Linked DNA regions of Parabacteroides chongii. The protein of the gene in region 1 binds, or shares a complex with, the protein of each later gene. Links are inferred from orthologs where the notes say so. Each region holds a gene or a part of one and is shown on either strand. Other genes may lie near its edges.

Region 1 (9,737 bases):
TATCGGTTTGGCTCAGGCTTGTGCCGTTCTGCCCGGACTTTCACGTTCCGGAACAACGATCGCTACAGGTTTGCTGTTGGGTAATAATAAAGCTAAACTGGCTCAATTCTCTTTCCTGATGGTTATTCCCCCGATTTTGGGTGAAGCCCTGCTGGATGTGTTGAAGCTGGTAAAGGGCGAAGATATTGCCGGAGATATTCCGACGCTTTCGCTGGTTGTCGGTTTTGTAGCTGCTTTCCTTTCCGGTTGTCTGGCTTGTAAGTGGATGATCAATATCGTGAAAAAAGGAAAGCTGATCTACTTTGCTATTTATTGTGCGATAGTCGGGCTGATCACTATTGCATGTACATTGATGAAGTAATATAGAATGGATTTTATAGCAGGAGAGGTTTTATATTTTAACAAGCCGCTGACGTGGACTTCGTTCGATCTGGTGAACAAGTTCCGTTATAAATTATCGCGGAAGCTGAAAGTAAAAAAGATAAAAGTCGGACATGCGGGAACGCTGGATCCGCTGGCTACCGGGGTCATGATCGTTTGTACCGGGAGGGCAACCAAGCGGATCGATGAATTTCAGTACCAGACCAAAGAATATGTGGCAACCCTGAAACTCGGGGAAACGACACCTTCGTTTGATCTAGAGAAAGAGATAGATGCCGTATATCCGACGGAACATATTACCCGGGAGATGGTAGAGGATGTGCTGAATTCGTTTGTAGGGACGATCCAGCAGATCCCTCCTGTTTTTTCGGCCTGCAAAGTGGATGGGAAGCGTGCCTATGAACTGGCACGTAAAGGTGAAGAAGTGGAGTTGAAGTCAAAGACGCTGGTGATCGACGAGATGGAACTGTTGGAATGCAGCCTGCCGGTCATTAAAATCCGTGTGGTATGCAGTAAGGGTACTTATATCCGTGCTTTGGCGCGTGATATCGGCGTTGCTCTGCATTCGGGAGCCCATCTGATCGGATTGGAGCGTACCCGGATCGGAGATATTACATTGGATAAATGCATGAATCCGGAAGATATCGATGCTTTTCTGGATGAAGCGGTTGGAGATCGTGTGGCTGATGAAGCCGGAACGGCTCCGATAGAAAAATGATAAGAATAAAAGAAAATAAATAAAGTAACATTATGAAGCTATCTAAATTCAAATTTAACTTACCGCAGGAACAGATCGCTCTTCATCCCGCAAAGAACAGAGATGAATCCCGGTTGATGGTTGTACACCGTAACACCGGAGAGATCGAGCACAAAGTCTTTAAAGACCTGTTGGAATATTTTGGAGAAAAAGATGTATTCATCTTCAACAACACGAAAGTTTTTCCTGCCCGTCTATATGGTAATAAGGAAAAGACCGGGGCACGTATCGAAGTGTTTTTGCTGCGTGAGCTGAACGAAGACCTTCGTCTTTGGGATGTGTTGGTTGATCCGGCCCGTAAGATCCGTATCGGTAATAAACTTTATTTCGGAGAGGACGATTCGATGGTTGCCGAAGTAATCGACAATACAACGTCACGCGGCCGTACTCTGCGTTTCCTGTATGACGGAAACCATGATGAGTTCAAAAAGGCATTGTATGCGCTGGGAGAGACTCCGCTGCCTAAATATATCGATCGCCCGGTAGAAGCGGACGACGAAGACCGTTACCAGAATATCTTCGCCAAGGAAGAAGGTGCGGTAGTGGCTCCGGCTGCCGGTCTGCATTTCAGCCGCGAATTGATGAAGCGTCTGGAGATCAAAGATTGCCGCTTCGCTTTCCTGACAGTTCATTCCGGATTGGGTAATTTCCGTGAAATCGATGTGGAAGACCTGACCAAGCATAAGATGGATTCCGAACAGATGATCGTGAATGCAGACGTTGTGGATATCGTAAATACAGGTAAGGACGACGGTCGCCAGATCTGTGCTGTCGGAACTTCCGTGATGCGTGCGGTAGAGACGGCTGTAAGCACGGACGGACATCTGAAAGAGTTTGAAGGATGGACGAATAAGTTCATTTTCCCTCCTTACGATTTCAGTGTGGCTACCAGCATGATCACCAACTTCCATATGCCGTTGTCTACGCTTCTGATGATGACTGCTTCATTCGGCGGATATGACCTGATCATGGATGCTTATGAGGTGGCATTGAAAGAAGGATACCGTTTCGGTGCTTATGGCGATGCAATGTTGATCATTTAAGACGTACGTTTATGGCTATTGCATACCTGGCTTTAGGTACGAATATAGGAAATAAAAGACGGAATATGATAACAGCCGCTGCGCTGTTAGCTGAAAGGGTGGGAGATGTTCTCGCCCTTTCCGGTTTTTATGAAACCGAACCCTGGGGATTTCAGTCGGAGAATACGTTCCTGAATGCCGCTTTACGGCTCGAAACCTCTTTATCCCCGCTGGAGCTGCTGAAAGCGACCCAGCAGATAGAGGTGGAAATGGGACGTACGCAGAAAAGCAACGGTACTTATCATGACCGCATCATCGATATCGATATTCTGCTGTATGACGATCTGATCCTGCAGACGCCGGAACTGACATTGCCGCATCCGTTGATGCAGGATCGCCGGTTCGTGATGGAACCCTTGCTTGAAATAGCTCCGAACGTGGTTCATCCGGTGTTTAAAAAGACAATTGTATCCCTGATTCGGGAACACAACATTTTGTAACTTCATACTGTTTTCAAATAGAACTATAAAAGATAAAGCAATGAATGACATAGAAAAGATCCTGACCGGTGGAGGAATGGTTTTCAAGAAGAAAGCCTCAGAAGAAAATGTCGGAGAAAAAAAAATAAAATACTCTGATTTTCTGAAAGGTACACATAAATCGGGTTCGGCAAAGATGAAAGCCGAATACAAGTATAAAAAAGCACTTCGTAACACAAAGAAGAAAAAATAATTGTCAATTATCAATTATCAATTGTCAATTATTTATATCTTTGCCTCCGAATTGATGTGGATAGATTTGTATTGCTTGCAACCACAGGAAAAAATGCTAAAAACAAGTTCTTTTCTTAGCCGTTCCGGCGAACAGATTCCTTCCGTTATCAATTCATTATTAATAATCGATTGTCTGTTGTTGATTGATTCTAGGTATGTCTGATATCTAATTCTCAATTCTCAATTTTCAATTTTCAATTTTCAATTAAAAAGTAATGAGTTATTTATTCACCTCCGAATCGGTGTCCGAAGGGCACCCCGATAAAGTAGCCGATCAGATATCGGATGCTTTGCTGGATGAGTTTCTTGCCTATGACAAGAACTCGAAAGTTGCTTGCGAAACCCTTGTTACAACCGGACAGGTTGTCTTGGCTGGAGAAGTTAAATCAAGTGCTTATGTAGACGTGCAGGAAGTGGCACGCGGTGTGATCGAAAAGATCGGTTACACGAAGAGCGAGTATCAGTTTGAAGCCAAATCGTGCGGCGTATTCTCTGCTATCCATGAACAGAGCGGTGATATCAACCGCGGTGTTGAACGCGAAGACCCTTACAACCAGGGTGCGGGCGACCAGGGAATGATGTTCGGATATGCAACGAATGAAACTGAAAACTACATGCCTTTGGCTCTCGACCTTTCACACAGTTTGTTGTGGGAGCTGGCAGACATCCGCAAGAACGAGAACGAACTGATGCCTTACCTCCGTCCGGATGCAAAGAGTCAGGTTACTATTGAATATGATGACAACGGCAAGCCGTTGCGCATCGATACGATCGTTGTTTCTACGCAGCACGATGAGTTTATCGGTCCGAAAGGCATCAGCCAGGAGGAAGCCGACATCGCTATGCAGAAGAAGATTGCAGCTGATGTGAAGAAGATCCTGATTCCGCGCGTAAAAGCCCAGTATCCGGCTCATGTGCAGGCTTTGTTCAACGACGATATCATCTATCATGTCAATCCGACCGGTAAGTTTGTGATCGGCGGCCCTCACGGTGACACAGGTCTGACAGGACGTAAGATCATCGTGGATACATACGGTGGAAAAGGAGCCCACGGCGGTGGCGCATTCTCAGGGAAAGACCCTTCGAAAGTGGACCGTTCCGCAGCCTATGCTGCCCGTCATATTGCGAAAAACCTGGTGGCTGCCGGGGTTGCTGATGAAATGCTCGTACAGGTTTCTTATGCGATCGGTGTAGCCAAACCGATGAATATTTTCGTCAATACGTTTGGACGTGCCAATGTGAAACTGTCGGACGGCGAGATCGCAGAGAAGATATGGAATCTTTTCGATATGCGTCCGAAAGCAATCGAAGAGCGTCTGAAATTGCGTAATCCGATCTATCTGGAAACAGCTTCTTACGGACATATGGGACGTAAGCCGGAGCTTGTTACCAAGACATTTACTTCCCGTTATAACCCGGAACCTACTATTTGCGAGGTGGAGTTGTTTACCTGGGAGAAACTGGATTATGTGGATAAAGTAAAAGAAGCATTCGGACTCTGATATCCGGATAACAATAAGAGGGAGCGGTTATAACGTGAGTTATAATCGCTTTTTTTTGTTTATAAACCAAGAATTTAGTCCTTTATGAAATCTTTTTATTTATAAATCCCTATATTTGGCACCTAAGTAATCCCTAAATCTAAATCTTATGCGTAGAATTATTCAGCTTCTCTCGCTCGCCATGATTATATTACTGGCGGCAGCATGTAAGGAGACCTCTCCGTTCAAGTACGAGTCGGTCCCTAATGATCCCATGAAAGCACGTATCTATACGCTGGATAACGGCTTGAAAGTGTATTTGACCGTGAACAAAGAGACCCCGCGTATTCAGACTTACATTGCTGTCAGGGTGGGCGGAAAAAATGACCCGGCTGAAACGACCGGGTTGGCACATTACTTTGAACATCTGATGTTTAAGGGTACACAAAAGTTCGGAACTCAGAACTATGAGGCGGAAAAACCGCTGCTCGACCAGATCGAACAACTGTTTGAAGTATACCGGAAGACTACGGATGAGGCTGAAAGGAAAGCTATCTACCATCAGATCGACAGCGTATCCTATGAAGCATCCAAATATGCGATTCCCAATGAGTACGATAAGTTGATGTCGGCTATCGGAGCCAACGGAACCAACGCTTATACGGGATTTGACATGACTGTCTATACGGAAGATATCCCTTCCAATCAGATAGACAACTGGGCTAAAATCCAGGCAGACCGTTTTGAGAACAACGTGATCCGCGGCTTCCATACGGAACTGGAGACTGTCTATGAAGAAAAGAACATGTCTCTGACCAGCGATGGCCGTAAGGTGTATGAAGCTGTACTGAGTGCTCTTTTCCCGGATCATCCGTATGGAACACAGACTGTTTTGGGAACTCAGGAAAATCTGAAAAATCCGTCTATCACCAATATCAAGAACTATCATGCTACTTGGTACGTACCCAATAATATGGCAATCTGTATGTCAGGTGATTTTGATCCGGATAAGACGATTGAGGTGATCGATAAATATTTCGGTCATCTGCAGCCGAACCCGAATTTACCGAAATTGCCGGTGACTCACGAATCGCCGATCAAAGCACCGGTTGTAAAAGAAGTGTTGGGCGTAGATGCTGAAAATGTGACTCTGGGATGGCGTTTTCCGGGCGCATCGTCTCCGGAAGAAGATTTGCTGAACCTCACCGGCGAGATCGTGAATAACGGCAAAGCAGGTTTGTTGGATGTGGATCTGGTTCAGCAGCAGAAAGTGCTGAGTTGTTACGCCGGAACATATGGTATGGCCGATTATAATGCTTTTGTAATGAGTGGCCGTCCGAAACAGGGACAAACCCTGGATGATGTAAAAGACCTTTTCCTGGCAGAGATAGAGAAACTGAAAAAGGGTGATTTCGATGAAGGATTACTGGAAGCGGCGATCAATAATTATAAGTTGATGCAGATGTATCGGCTGGATAATAACAACAGCCGTGCGGATATGTTCGTTTCTGCATTCATAAACGGGGTGGACTGGAAAGATGAGGTAGCCCAGTTGGATCGTTTGAGCAAGGTTACCAAACAGCAGATTGTCGAGTTTGCCAATAAGTATTTCGGAGATAATTATGCCTTAATCTATAAAAGAGAAGGAAAGGACCCGAATGAAAAGAAAATCGACAAGCCTAAAATTACTCCTATCGTAATGAACCGTGACAGTTCGAGTGTATTCCTCAAAGAGATACAGGCTGCCGAGGTGGCTCCGATAGAACCGGTCTTTCTGGACTATGACAAGGATTTGCAGAAGCTGACAGCCAAATCGGATATTCCTGTCCTTTACAAACAGAACATGACGAACGATATTTTCTCTCTGATGTATGTCTTTGAGATGGGCACCAACAACGATAAGGCGATGGGTACGGCTTTTGAATACATGAAATATCTGGGAACTTCAAAGAAAAGCCTGAAAGAGATCAATGAAGAATTTTATCGTCTGGCATGTTATTTCAACGTTTTCCCCGGCTCGGACCGTACATATGTCATGCTGGAGGGATTGAAAGAAAATATGCCGAAGGCAATGGCTCTCTTTGAAGAAATTTTGGCGGATGCCCAGGTGGATAAAGACACTTACGGTAATCTGGCTGCTGATATTCTGAAAAAACGGGCGGATGCCAAATTGAACCAGGGACAGAATTTCAACAAACTGATCCAGTATGCCATCTGGGGGCCGCAGTCTCCGTCTACGCATGTCCTGACCACTGCCGAGTTACAGCAGATGGATCCTCAGGAGCTGGTTGACCGTATCCGCAAGATAAATACCTACGAACATAAGATCCTGTATTATGGTCCTGAAAAAACACAGGCATTGCTGGATATCGTTAATCAGTATCATAATGTTCCGGAGAAACTGGCTCCTGTTCCGGCAGCAACCGAGTTCAAACAACAGGAAACACCGGAAAATAAAGTGCTGTTGGCTCAATACGATGCCAAGCAGATTTATTTCTCTGCTGTATCCAACCGGGGAGAGAAATTCGATCCGTCGGTTCAGCCCACATTGAACATGTATAACGAATATTTCGGTGGTGGCATGAATGCTATCGTTTTCCAGGAGATGCGTGAAGCCCGTGGTCTGGCTTATTCTGCCGGGGCATTCCTGATCACTCCTTCCAAATTGAAATATCCGTATGTATACCGTACGTTTATTGCCACCCAGAATGACAAGATGATCGATGCGATGAAAGCATTCGATGATATCATCAACAATATGCCGGAATCGGAGAAAGCGTTTAATCTGGCAAAAGACGCTCTGATAACCCGTATGCGTACTGAACGTATTACGAAATCGGGCGTGTTATGGTCATATCTGAATGCTCAGGATTTGGGATTGACTACCGACAGCCGGAAGGAACTGTATGAAAAAGTCCCGTCCATGACTTTGGCGGATATTAAAGCATTCCAGGAAAAATGGGTGAAAGGACGTAAATATACGTATTGTGTTCTGGGAGATGAAAAAGATCTGGATCTGAAATCCCTGGGCCAGTACGGACCGGTTACCAAACTGAGTAAAGAGGAGATATTCGGGTATTAAATAAAAAAACTCCGGTCATTCGACCGGAGTTTTTTGTTATCCTTCTTCTTGTTGCATTTCTATTTCCTTCACTTTCCGGAACAGGTCGGAAGCGAAAATGAAGTCATTCAGTGCTTTATTGTTGGAGGTGATAACCTGTTCTTTCGTGCCCTGCCATTCTTTTACGCCTTCCTTGATGAAGATGATGTTTTCTCCGATATTCATTACGGAGTTCATGTCGTGGGTGTTGATAACGGTCGTCATCTTATATTCCGTCGTAATATCATGAATCAGGTCGTCTATCAGTAACGATGTTTTCGGGTCCAGTCCGGAGTTCGGCTCGTCACAGAAAAGATACTTCGGGTTCAGCGCAATCGCACGGGCAATGGCTGCACGCTTCATCATACCGCCGCTGATCTCCGACGGGTATAAATGTTCTGCTTCCGAAAGGTTGACACGTTCCAGGCAAAACATAGCCCTCTTTTCTCTTTCCTTAGAGGAGTCTTTTGAGAACATGTTAAGTGGAAACATGACATTCTCCAGAACAGTCATACTGTCAAACAGGGCGGATCCCTGGAACAGCATTCCCATTTCCCTGCGTAGCATGTTCAGTTCCAGTTTATTCATGGATGTCAGGTCTCGTCCGTCATACAGTATTTCTCCCGAATCCGGTTTCATTAAGCCGATAATGTTCTTGATCAGAACGGTTTTACCCGAACCGCTTCGTCCGATGATCAGATTCGTCTTTCCTGTTTCAAAGACAGCGCTGATATCATTCAATACCTTACGGCCCTCAAACGATTTCGTTATATTTTTTACTTCTATCATTTTTTACGTAAGCATTAAATGGGTTAATATTACGTCTGCGAGCAGAATCATGATGCTGCTCATTACCACTGCATTCGTACTCGCTTTACCGACTTCGAGTGCTCCTCCTTTCACATAATAACCGAAATAAGCGGCTATGGATGAGATAATGAAAGCGTAAACGACAGATTTAATAATAGAATACCAGATATAGAATTCATTGAAATAAAATTGCAATCCATATTCGAAAGAGGCTGGTGTCATACCCGTACCTGTCGAATGGCTGGCAGCAATACCTCCCAGGATACCTGTGAACATACTGAATATAACCAGTACCGGTATAAAGATCATCAGGCCGGCAATCTTCGGCATGATCAGGAAATTCGCCGAATTGACACCCATGATCTCCATCGCGTCTATCTGTTCCGTGACACGCATCGTTCCGATCTCGGAAGCGATATTACTGCCGACTTTACCGGCGAGGATCAGACACATGATAGAAGATGAAAATTCCAGCAGGATAATTTCACGGGTCGTATATCCGATCGTGAATTTCGGGATCAGCGGGGAACTGATGTTCAGTGAAATCTGAATGGCGATAACCGTACCGATAAAGACTGAGATAATAATTACAATCCAAAGCGAATCGACTCCCAGTTTATAAATTTCTTTTATCAATTGTTTGAAGAACATGCTCCATCTGTCAGGGATCGATAAGGATTTCCCCATCAACATGACATATTCTCCCATTCTTTGTAATGCTTTGTTCATTATTTTATTGATTACTTATCTGTTCCAGTCTGCAAATATAACTGAAATATGTCAACAACAGTTCACGGTTTATGATTTTATAGCTTACTAAACTGTCGACCATCCACCCGTAATTTTCAATTTTCAATTCTCAATTTTTAATTTCTTCAAGTCAGATACCGTGTACTTTCATCCATGCTCGCCTGTATCGGGTAGGAAAGGACGAAGCTGTTGCCCTGAAAATATTTGTTCAGATATCCGGGAATACGCGGCATTACGGGATCGTAGGACAGCCCTTCTTTCCGACTGAATATCACCCACATGCTGTCGTCTGCTTTCACATCCCGGAAGACAATCAGGAAATCGTCCCAGTCGCTGAAGTTCGTATACGATATTTCACCGGCTCTTTTGGCAAAGACTTTTTTTATCGCTTTCAGCGTGTCTTCCGAGCCGTAGAATACCACTTTGGCTCCGGTGTTCTGCAACACGTTCCATATCCGGTTCATGATCGCTATAAAGCCGATTTCTTTTTCTGCCTGGTCCGGTATGAGAATCAGATGGCGCTTGATGGTGGCAAGCGGTTGTACGGGCTTGTAGATAAAGGTGGTAACACTGCTGTGTTGTAATACGTTTTCAACGATATTGCCCAGGAAGGCTGCCGGAATATCCTTTTCTTTATGCAGTCCGAGAACCAGGTCGGTTATC
Region 2 (9,679 bases), 2.5 Mb from region 1 along the record:
AATAAAGGCTACGATTGCCAATATCATAGGAATTGAAAATGCTAAAAGAATGTTAGTCATAATTACTCCTCCTTTAATTTTATGAATCGCAAGCCTAGTCCAAGAAAGACGGCAACTGCGATAATTCCACTTAAATAAATAGTGATGGTATAGTCTCGTTATATTTTGCGTACGTTACAAATGTAGCAAAAAGGAACGTATAAAACAATGAACTTGTTTCGGAATCTACGAATTTGAAACAAAATACCTACCTTTGCCTGCCGAATAATAATTTAATATATAGAAGTCGGTTAGCTCCGACGATAAACAAGAGCAAACGATATATGCAGAAGCCGTCTATACCAAAAGGTACCAGAGATTTTTCGCCTGAAGAAATGGCGAAACGTAATTATATATTCAATACGATTCGTGAAGTATATCATCTGTACGGATTTCAGCAAATAGAAACCCCAGCCATGGAAAACCTGTCGACCCTGATGGGCAAGTATGGTGAAGAAGGTGATAAGCTGCTTTTTAAGATATTAAACTCAGGCGATTGCTTCTCCGGTATTACTGATGAGGAACTGCTGGAACGTAATCCTGTACGTTTCGGTGTGAAAGCCTGCGAGAAAGGTTTGCGTTACGACCTGACCGTGCCTTTTGCCCGTTACGTGGTGCAGCACCGCAATGACATAACATTCCCTTTCAAACGCTATCAAATACAACCCGTATGGCGTGCTGACCGTCCGCAGAAAGGACGTTACCGTGAGTTTTATCAGTGTGATGGAGATGTGGTCGGTTCCGACTCGCTGATCAATGAAGTGGAACTGATCCAGATCATGGATGAGGTATTCCACCGTTTCGGTATCCGCGTTTGCATCAAGATGAACAACCGTAAGATCTTATCCGGTATTGCCGAGATCATCGGTGAAGCAGATAAGATTGTCGATATAACCGTAGCTATCGATAAGCTGGATAAGATCGGCCTGGATAATGTAAACGAAGAACTTCGCTCGAAAGGCCTTACCGAAGATGCCATTGCCCGCCTGCAGCCGATCATCATGCTGGCAGGAACCAACCGCGAGAAACTGGCCGTATTGAAAGAACAGCTGGCAACCTCCGAGATCGCCATGAAGGGTATTGAAGAAATGACCTTCATCCTCGACCGTATCGATCAGCTGCCTATGCGTGCCGAATTGGAACTTGACCTGACATTGGCGCGCGGACTGAACTATTATACCGGAGCCATCTTTGAAGTGAAAGCCCTCGACGTACAGATCGGAAGTATCACCGGTGGCGGACGATATGACAACTTGACCGGCGTATTTGGCATGGACGGTGTGTCGGGTGTCGGTATCTCTTTCGGTGCAGACCGTATCTTCGACGTGCTGAACCAGCTGGATCTCTATCCTGCCGATTCATTAATGACAACGCAGCTGTTGTTTGTCAACTTCGGAGCCACGGAAGAGAGCTACCTGTTGCCGATTATCTCGAAAGTGCGTGCTGCCGGAATCCGTACGGAGTTATTCCCGGAAGCGTCCAAGATGAAGAAACAGATGGGCTATGCCGATACGAAGAAAATCCCGTTTGTCGCCATCGTTGGTGAAACGGAAATGAACGAAGGCAAGATCAACCTGAAGAATATGATCACAGGCGAACAGGTCCCTGTCACTGTGGAAGAGCTGATCGCCCGGTTCTAATAAAAAAGCCGGTGATAAAAGTCTGTAAATGGCACGCAGATGACACAGATTAGGTGGATTGACACAGATAAAGTATTTATTAATAATAACAATCAGTGGTCATCTGCTCAATCCGCGTCATCTGTGTGCCGTTTACAAACTTAGATACCACGTTTATCCTTATTTATCATGAAAGCATATCAATTAATTCTCACATTCGCATTATGTCTTTCGGCCTGTACTATCCAACCGCGTGCATCGTGGGTGACAACGACCGAAAATGATCAATGGGTGGAACGTCCCGACCTGGTATCGGCCTCTGTAGATACCATTCCCGACATCGACGCCGTTGTCCATACCGGAAAGAAACTCCAGAAGATAGACGGCTTCGGTGCCTGTTTCAACGAACTGGGCTGGATCTCTCTGAGTAAACTCGACCCGACAGTCCGTGAAGAAATCCTCGAAGAACTCTTCTTCCCCGAGATAGGGGCAAACTTTACCATCTGCCGTATGCCGGTAGGAGCCAATGACTTCTCCCGCGACTGGTACTCGTACAACGAAACCGACGGTGATTTCGACATGCAATATTTCACCATCGCCAACGACCAGCAGACGTTGATCCCTTTCATCAAAGGTGCGCAAAAATACAATCCCGGTCTGAGTATCTGGGCTTCCCCCTGGTGTCCTCCATCCTGGATGAAACACAATAAGCATTACGCCTCCGCCTATACCGGCGAAGCCTATAACGAGAAATACCGCAACGGCCTGCCTGCCGATAAAGTCGGTTACGAAGGCACGGACATGTTTATCCAGGATTCGCTTTACTTGCAAGCGTACGCCCTTTATTTCTCCAAATTCATCGAAGCCTACCGCGAACAAGGCATCGACATCTTTGCCGTCATGCCGCAGAACGAATTTAACTCGGCACAGATATTTCCCAGCTGTTGCTGGACGGCTGCCTCGCTGGCTAACTTTGTCGGCAACTACCTCGGTCCGGCTATGAAGGAGCTGGATGTCAAAGTCATGTTCGGAACCATGGAGCGTGGCAACGAAGCCCTGGTCGATACTATCCTGACTGATCCGGCAAGCGGAAAATATATCAGCGGTGTCGGTTTCCAATGGGCAGGGAAAGGAGCCATCAAAGGAATCCACGAACGCTATCCGGCTATGAAACTCTACCAGACGGAGCAGGAATGCGGCGACGGTAAGAACGACTGGAGCGGTGCCGTCTATTCCTGGAACCTGATGCGTCATTACCTGGATAACGGAGCCTCGGCATATATGTACTGGAATATCTCGCTCGACAAAGGCGGCATCAGCCGTTGGGGATGGGCGCAAAATTCGTTGGTCGTTGTCGATCCCGATACGAAAACCTTCCGTTATACCCCCGAATATTATGTCATGAAACATCTGAGCCATTACGTTCAGCCTGGTGCCCGGAAGCTCGAAACCACCGGCCGGTACAGCAATCTGATGGCTTTTGTCAATCCCGATAAAAGTATAGTTGTCGCTTTGGCAAACGAGGGGAATGAAGACCGCCAGGTATCTGTCGAAATCGACGGTCGTGTCTACCAACCCGTACTGTCTGCGCATTCCTTTGCCACGCTGCAGATAGACTAAATATTACTAGCTTTAGGTTAAAAGGTGGCTGCTTATGAACTACCATACTGTTACTTTTGTTCTAGTCGGGAAGCATGGAGGGCGGAATGTATAGTCATCCTGTCAGTCATGTCGGTGTATCTACCGGTCTGTTTATGCAAAATTGTCAGTCTTTTTCCTGTCAGTAAATTTGGCACAGATTTCGCATAGGAGTAAACGTGAATTAGAAATTCATAGTAAAACATAATATTATTAACATTAAAAATATATCAAAGATGAACATTAGACCATTAGCAGACAGAGTGCTTATCAAGCCGGCTGCAGCAGAAGAAAAGACACTTGGCGGAATCATTATCCCTGATTCAGCAAAAGAAAAACCTTTAAAAGGTGAAGTTGTTGCCGTAGGTAACGGAACAAAGGATGAAGAAATGGTTGTGAAGAGTGGCGATACTGTACTGTACGGAAAGTATGCAGGAACAGAGATCGAACTGGACGGTGAAAAGTATTTGATCATGCGTCAGTCTGATATCTTAGCTATTATCTAATTCATTAACGGACAATAAAAAAATAATATAATCATGGCAAAAGAAATTAAGTACGATATGGATGCCCGCGACCTTTTGAAGAAAGGTGTGGACGAACTGGCAAATGCAGTAAAAGTAACATTAGGCCCGAAAGGCCGTAACGTGATCATCGAAAAGAAATTCGGTGCTCCTCACATTACAAAAGACGGTGTAACGGTTGCAAAAGAAGTTGAATTGGCTTGCCCGTTCGAAAACATGGGTGCACAGTTGGTTAAAGAAGTGGCTTCCAAGACTAACGACAATGCAGGTGACGGTACTACTACTGCTACTGTATTGGCACAATCCATCATCGGTGTTGGTCTGAAGAACGTTACAGCAGGTGCTAACCCAATGGACTTGAAACGCGGTATCGACAAAGCCGTTGCCAAAGTGGTTGAAAAGATCGCCGACCAGGCTGAAGAAGTAGGCGACCAGTTCGAAAAGATCGAACACGTTGCTAAAATCTCTGCCAACGGTGACGAAACTATCGGTAAGCTGATTGCAGAAGCTATGCAAAAAGTGAAGAAAGAAGGCGTTATCACAGTGGAAGAAGCTAAAGGTACTGAAACTACAGTAGACGTAGTGGAAGGTATGCAGTTCGACCGTGGTTACATCTCTCCGTACTTCGTAACAAATACAGAAAAGATGGAATGCGAGATGGAAAATCCGTATATCCTGATCTACGACAAGAAGATCTCTGTATTGAAAGACCTGCTTCCTATTCTTGAACCGGCTGTTCAGAGCGGACGTCCTCTGTTGATCATCGCTGAAGATATCGACAGTGAAGCATTGGCTACATTGGTAGTGAACCGTCTGCGTGGTTCTCTGAAGATCTGTGCAGTGAAGGCTCCGGGCTTCGGCGACCGTCGTAAAGCCATGTTGGAAGATATTGCTGTCCTGACAGGCGGTGTTGTTATCTCCGAAGAAAAAGGTTTGAAGCTGGAAGGTGCTACAATGGATATGTTGGGTACTGCCGAAAAGATCACTGTAGACAAAGATACTACTATCATTGTTAACGGTGCAGGCGACAAAGCTGCTATCCAGGCTCGTATCGGTCAGATCAAGACTCAGATCGAAAACACTACTTCCGATTATGATAAAGAAAAACTGCAGGAACGTCTGGCTAAGATGGCAGGTGGTGTAGCTGTTCTTTACGTAGGTGCTCCTTCTGAAGTGGAAATGAAAGAAAAGAAAGACCGTGTTGACGATGCTTTGCATGCAACCCGCGCTGCTATCGAAGAAGGTACAGTTCCTGGTGGTGGTGTAGCTTACATCCGTGCTATCGAAGCATTGGAAGGAATGAAGGGCGAAAACGAAGACGAAACAACAGGTATCGAAATCGTTAAACGTGCTATCGAAGAACCGTTGCGTCAGATCGTTGCCAATGCTGGTAAAGAAGGTGCCGTTATCGTTCAGAAAGTAAAAGAAGGTAAAGGTGACTTCGGTTACAATGCTCGTACAGACAAATATGAAAACCTGTGCGCAGTAGGTGTAATCGACCCGGCTAAGGTTACTCGTGTTGCTTTGGAAAATGCAGCTTCTATCGCTGGTATGTTCCTGACAACAGAATGTGTAATTGCTGAAAAGAAAGAAGAAGGTCCTGCTATGCCTCCGATGAACCCGGGTATGGGTGGCGGAATGGGCGGCATGATGTAATCTCGTCCCATAAGATAAATTATAAACGGCTGCTTCCGAAAAAGGAAGTGGCCGTTTTTTTATTATATTTGTTGCGGTTTACATATATAATAATGTATAGTGATAAAGATTAAAGAAGGATTCAAAGGAGAACGATTCGTCTCTTTGCCGGACGAGTTGCTTGAAACGTATAGTCGAGAACCGCTTATAGGTAATTTGTATGTCCGTAAGATCGGTTTCTTCCCGAAAGTCAAGTACCATTACGTACAAAAGGATAAGGGATGCAACTATGCCATGCTTATCTACTGTACGGAAGGGGAGGGCTGGTATACGGTTCATGGAAAGACGTATCCCGTCAGGCAGAACCAATACATTATTATTCCCCCGAATGTTCCTTATTCTTTTGGTGCTTCGGAGACTGATCCGTGGACTATTTATTGGGTTCACTTTATGGGAGAACTGAGTGACCAGTTTCTGCCGTCCACTCCTATACCCGGATCGATCCTTCCGGGGGAATATTCACGTCTTCAGGATCGGATACAATTGTTCGAGGAGATATATGCCTGTTTCTCGATGGGGTATATAAAGGAATATATGGTTTATTCTTCCATGTGTCTTTATATGTTCCTTACCTCTTTTTTATATCTGGAACAGTATCGTTATATAAATTTGCCTAACCATAAGGAGTATTCTTTTGCTTCGCGGGTGATCCATTATATGAATGAGCATGTCGAGCGAAACCTTACGTTGGATCAGTTGGCGGCCTATTTCAAGTATTCCCCGTCTCATTTCTCTATGCTGTTTCAAAAAGAAACAGGTGTGGCACCGATCAGTTATTTTATCCGGCTGAAGATCCAGAAGGCTTGCCAGTATATTGTACTGACTGGCTTGAAACTGAATGAGATATCTACTAAGCTTGGTTTTGAAGAGCCCGCTTACTTTTCGCGTACTTTCACGAAAGTGATGGGCCTCTCGCCTTCCGAATACCGGAAACGGGAGTCGGAGCACGGGATAGTTTGATAGGAATGATGAAGGTTGTACGTGAAAACCTGTCATTTGTCCTTTTTAAGCTTGGAATAGGATAAGAAAGCAAGGTTAAAGGGAAAAAAAGATATCAAAAAAATAGTCTAACTAAAAAAGATATGTATCTTTGTGCTATGTTTTTGGTGCGAAGTATGCACCGACGGGATTAAATGATATCCGTTGTCGAGCTTTATTTTTATTATAAGATAGATTTATTAGAACTTTATATTTTATTACTAATTAAATTATTTGATTATGAACAAAAAGTTTTCTACTCTTTTTGTCGGCGCCCTGCTGACAACTAGTCTTGGAGCTTTCGCGCAAGGTACAACTGCCGTACATACCAATGTAAATGAAATTGGTCACGGTATTGAACTGCGCCCAACTGCAACTGCCAGCGCTGAAACAGGTGATGGTGTTAACCGTTTTGATACAAACAAATTGTATCAGTTGACAGACGCAGATGCAGATGGAAAAGTATTGATCCAGACTCGTAATTACACTACCGGAGAATTGAATTTGAAGTTGGTTGCTGTGGAAGATGCTCCTATCAATGCTTCTTTATGGTCTATAAAGGTAAAAGGTGACCTCACTAGCGGTTACAGCTATACTTTTGTAAACAAAGAAACAAACCTTGAACTGGTTTATGCACATGTTAATGCAGCTGTATTTGATGGTGATGCTCCGAAAAAAACATCTGACACAGATGAAGCAACAAGTATTCTTGAAGGTTGTCTGACAGATTGGAGTTGGTATACAACAGATGTGCAGACTGACAATTTCAAGTTGGCTCCTGTTTATTCTTATTTTAACAATCAGGATTCTGTTGTTGTATTGCAGAAAAACCAGGATGATGAAATTGTCGCAGTTAAATATTCTAAGAAAGTTGCCGGTGACCGTGTAGTATCTATCACTGATGCTGTAACGTTGAAACCTGTATTAGCTGGTGGTATCGTTTTGAAAGCGGCTGATCTGAACAATGTAGTTGATTTCCAGTATGGTGGAAAATTCACTATTGCTTCTGCTGTTGCTCCTAAAACAGTTAGCCCGTTCTTAGCGAATGCATTTACTGCAAAAGATTATAATGACACGGATTTCCCGAGTGTTAATACTGCAGTAGGTGTTGAAGCTAATAGAAAGAAATTAGGTCTTTCTGATGATCCGGCTGTAGGGTTATATGCTGATCATTTTGTTTATCTGACAACTGGTACGAATAAAGTACTGAGCGTTGGTACAGAATTCTTCTCTAGCAGTAGTAAAGAGTTGCCAATGGTTTTATTGGAAGGTCTTCCTAAAGATGTAGATAAACCTGTCGCTTCTATGAGTGATGCAGCATGGGAAGCTCGTAGCTTGTTCAAATTTACTTATTATCCTTCTCAGGATAGTCTGGTTGTTGAACCGATGAATGCTTTATCAAAGAATCCTACTAGCGATGTATGGCAGAATGCTGATTATGCATTTAACTCTACAAACAATAACGAAAATGCAATACATGTAGACGCTGCGCCTACTGAGGCTGATTTGAACAAGGATACTTATGGCGAAGTTGTTGTTCGTATCGCTTATTTGACAGACGATCAGGCTGTTATTACAGCTAAGAACACAGAGTTGAATGGTTATGATATGCCGGGTTCTCTGCAGACTAAGTTTAATTTCAAAGACAGAACTTTCAAGTATCTGACTCGTACGAAAGTTGATCAGGGCTTGTATTTCATCAAAGATGTAGCAACTGAAAAGTATGTTGTTGACAATTTCGTTGGTAAACTGATGCTGGATGCTGAAACAGCTGTTCAGAATTATAATGATATGCCGGCTACTATGTGGGTTGTTAAGACTACAGGTTGCGGTTTAGTTCCGACAGTTGCTGTTTACAACCGTGAATATGCAGACGAAGTATACGAAGGTCAGCTTTATTCTAATGAAGATGGTAGCGTTTACTTTATCAATCAGAACTTTGATTCTTTCACAGATAAACAACTACTGCATACTGACAACTATAAGTTTAATACTGTTGCAGACGGTGAAGCTACAACTAGCGTTTACCATGGTTACGGACATTTAACTTCTGATGATCTGCTTTATACTAAGTATTATCTGAACTATAACTTGTTCGCTAATCCGAACTTGTATCTGAATGTAACTGCTACTAAGAGCTTTGCTCCGACTGAAGGTCAGGCTACTACTTATGAGTTGACTGAAGCTAAGAATGTATTTGACGTTAATGGTACTGCTATTGATGTTCCTTTCGGTTACGGTGCTCAAATCGGTTTACCGCAGTTGATCAGAACCGGTTATGTATTGAAAGTTAGCGATAAAAACTTGATCGATAACGATAAGGTTTATGTATATCTGGTTGAACCGAAGGGTAAGACTCCTTACTACAAGGCTATGACGAAAGAGGAAGCTGCTGCTGCTACGGATGAAAATCCGAAACTGGCTGTATTCTATCTGAAGGCTGACCAGCGCATGCATAGCGATCTTGACACTCGTGCTTATGTATTGATTGACATTAACAATGGTACAACTTTGGATGTTAATAACGGTTGGATGCAGGCTAACTGCGAAGATGCTCCGGGTGATATGACTTACCTGCGTCTTGACAACATGGCTCAGGAAAGAGCTACAGCATTCTCTATCAATATTGATCCTCGTCCATTATATATGGATCTGGGTGAAATCGGTAAGAACATCAACATCTTCCGTGGAAGAGGTACTGGCGCTGAATATCTGTTCGAAGATACTAACAACCAGAGCAACGCTCCGCAAGTTGTTAAGGGTTTCGGTTACCTGGGTATGACTGCTGAAAAGATCAAACCGATCGGTGAAGGTAAAACAACTGCTTTGTATGCTGATTATGTGGTAAGTTCTACAGACCGTATGCCTCAGTATCTGTTTGTTGTGCGTCCGGATTCAGTGAAAGACGGCAAATGGTGTAACACTCACGGTTACAACCCGAACTGCGAACATGAAATTGATTACAACGGTTACCTGGCAGGTAGCTTCCTGATCAATCTGACTGACTCTATCGAAGGCGGTACTAACATGTTGAACAATCCTGACGTTTACAAATGGCAGTCTTACACTCGCCTTGGATTCGTAGAAGGTGTTCACCAGGTAGATGGCGAAAATGAATATCTGTATATCCTGAAGAACGGTCTGAAGTTGGCTGATCTGAAGAATAAAGACGGTGTTCTTGATCCT

What was found.
Region 2: the proteins of metK (region 1) and groL are in contact, whole or in part, in a cryo-EM structure (PDB 8P4O), measured with the Escherichia coli proteins. The link is inferred for Parabacteroides chongii from one-to-one orthologs.

The regions. Positions count from the first base shown.
Region 1 is NZ_CP120849.1:441,779-451,515, reverse strand. Bases 2,337-5,291 are described here. They hold metK (methionine adenosyltransferase), read left to right. Parts: upstream 2,337-3,148; coding sequence 3,149-4,435; downstream 4,436-5,291. Other genes in these bases: P3L47_RS02095 (M16 family metallopeptidase), read left to right, coding at 4,584-5,291; P3L47_RS02105 (hypothetical protein), read left to right, coding at 2,701-2,892; folK (2-amino-4-hydroxy-6-hydroxymethyldihydropteridine diphosphokinase), read left to right, coding at 2,337-2,660. In the rest of the region: P3L47_RS02125 (undecaprenyl-diphosphate phosphatase), read left to right, coding at 1-361; tRNA pseudouridine(55) synthase TruB, read left to right, coding at 368-1,099; tRNA preQ1(34) S-adenosylmethionine ribosyltransferase-isomerase QueA, read left to right, coding at 1,132-2,181; more of folK, read left to right, coding at 2,193-2,336; more of P3L47_RS02095, read left to right, coding at 5,292-7,496; P3L47_RS02090 (ABC transporter ATP-binding protein), read right to left, coding at 7,533-8,303; P3L47_RS02085 (MlaE family ABC transporter permease), read right to left, coding at 8,307-9,053; P3L47_RS02080 (cation:proton antiporter), read right to left, coding at 9,200-9,737. UniProt on the Escherichia coli protein: Catalyzes the formation of S-adenosylmethionine (AdoMet) from methionine and ATP.
Region 2 is NZ_CP120849.1:2,975,260-2,984,938, forward strand. Bases 3,259-6,155 are described here. They hold groL (chaperonin GroEL), read left to right. Parts: upstream 3,259-3,835; coding sequence 3,836-5,476; downstream 5,477-6,155. Other genes in these bases: P3L47_RS10975 (glycoside hydrolase family 30 protein), read left to right, coding at 3,259-3,278; P3L47_RS10980 (co-chaperone GroES), read left to right, coding at 3,533-3,802; P3L47_RS10990 (AraC family transcriptional regulator), read left to right, coding at 5,576-6,155. In the rest of the region: hisS (histidine--tRNA ligase), read left to right, coding at 324-1,679; more of P3L47_RS10975, read left to right, coding at 1,848-3,258; more of P3L47_RS10990, read left to right, coding at 6,156-6,475; P3L47_RS10995 (DUF6383 domain-containing protein), read left to right, coding at 6,734-9,679.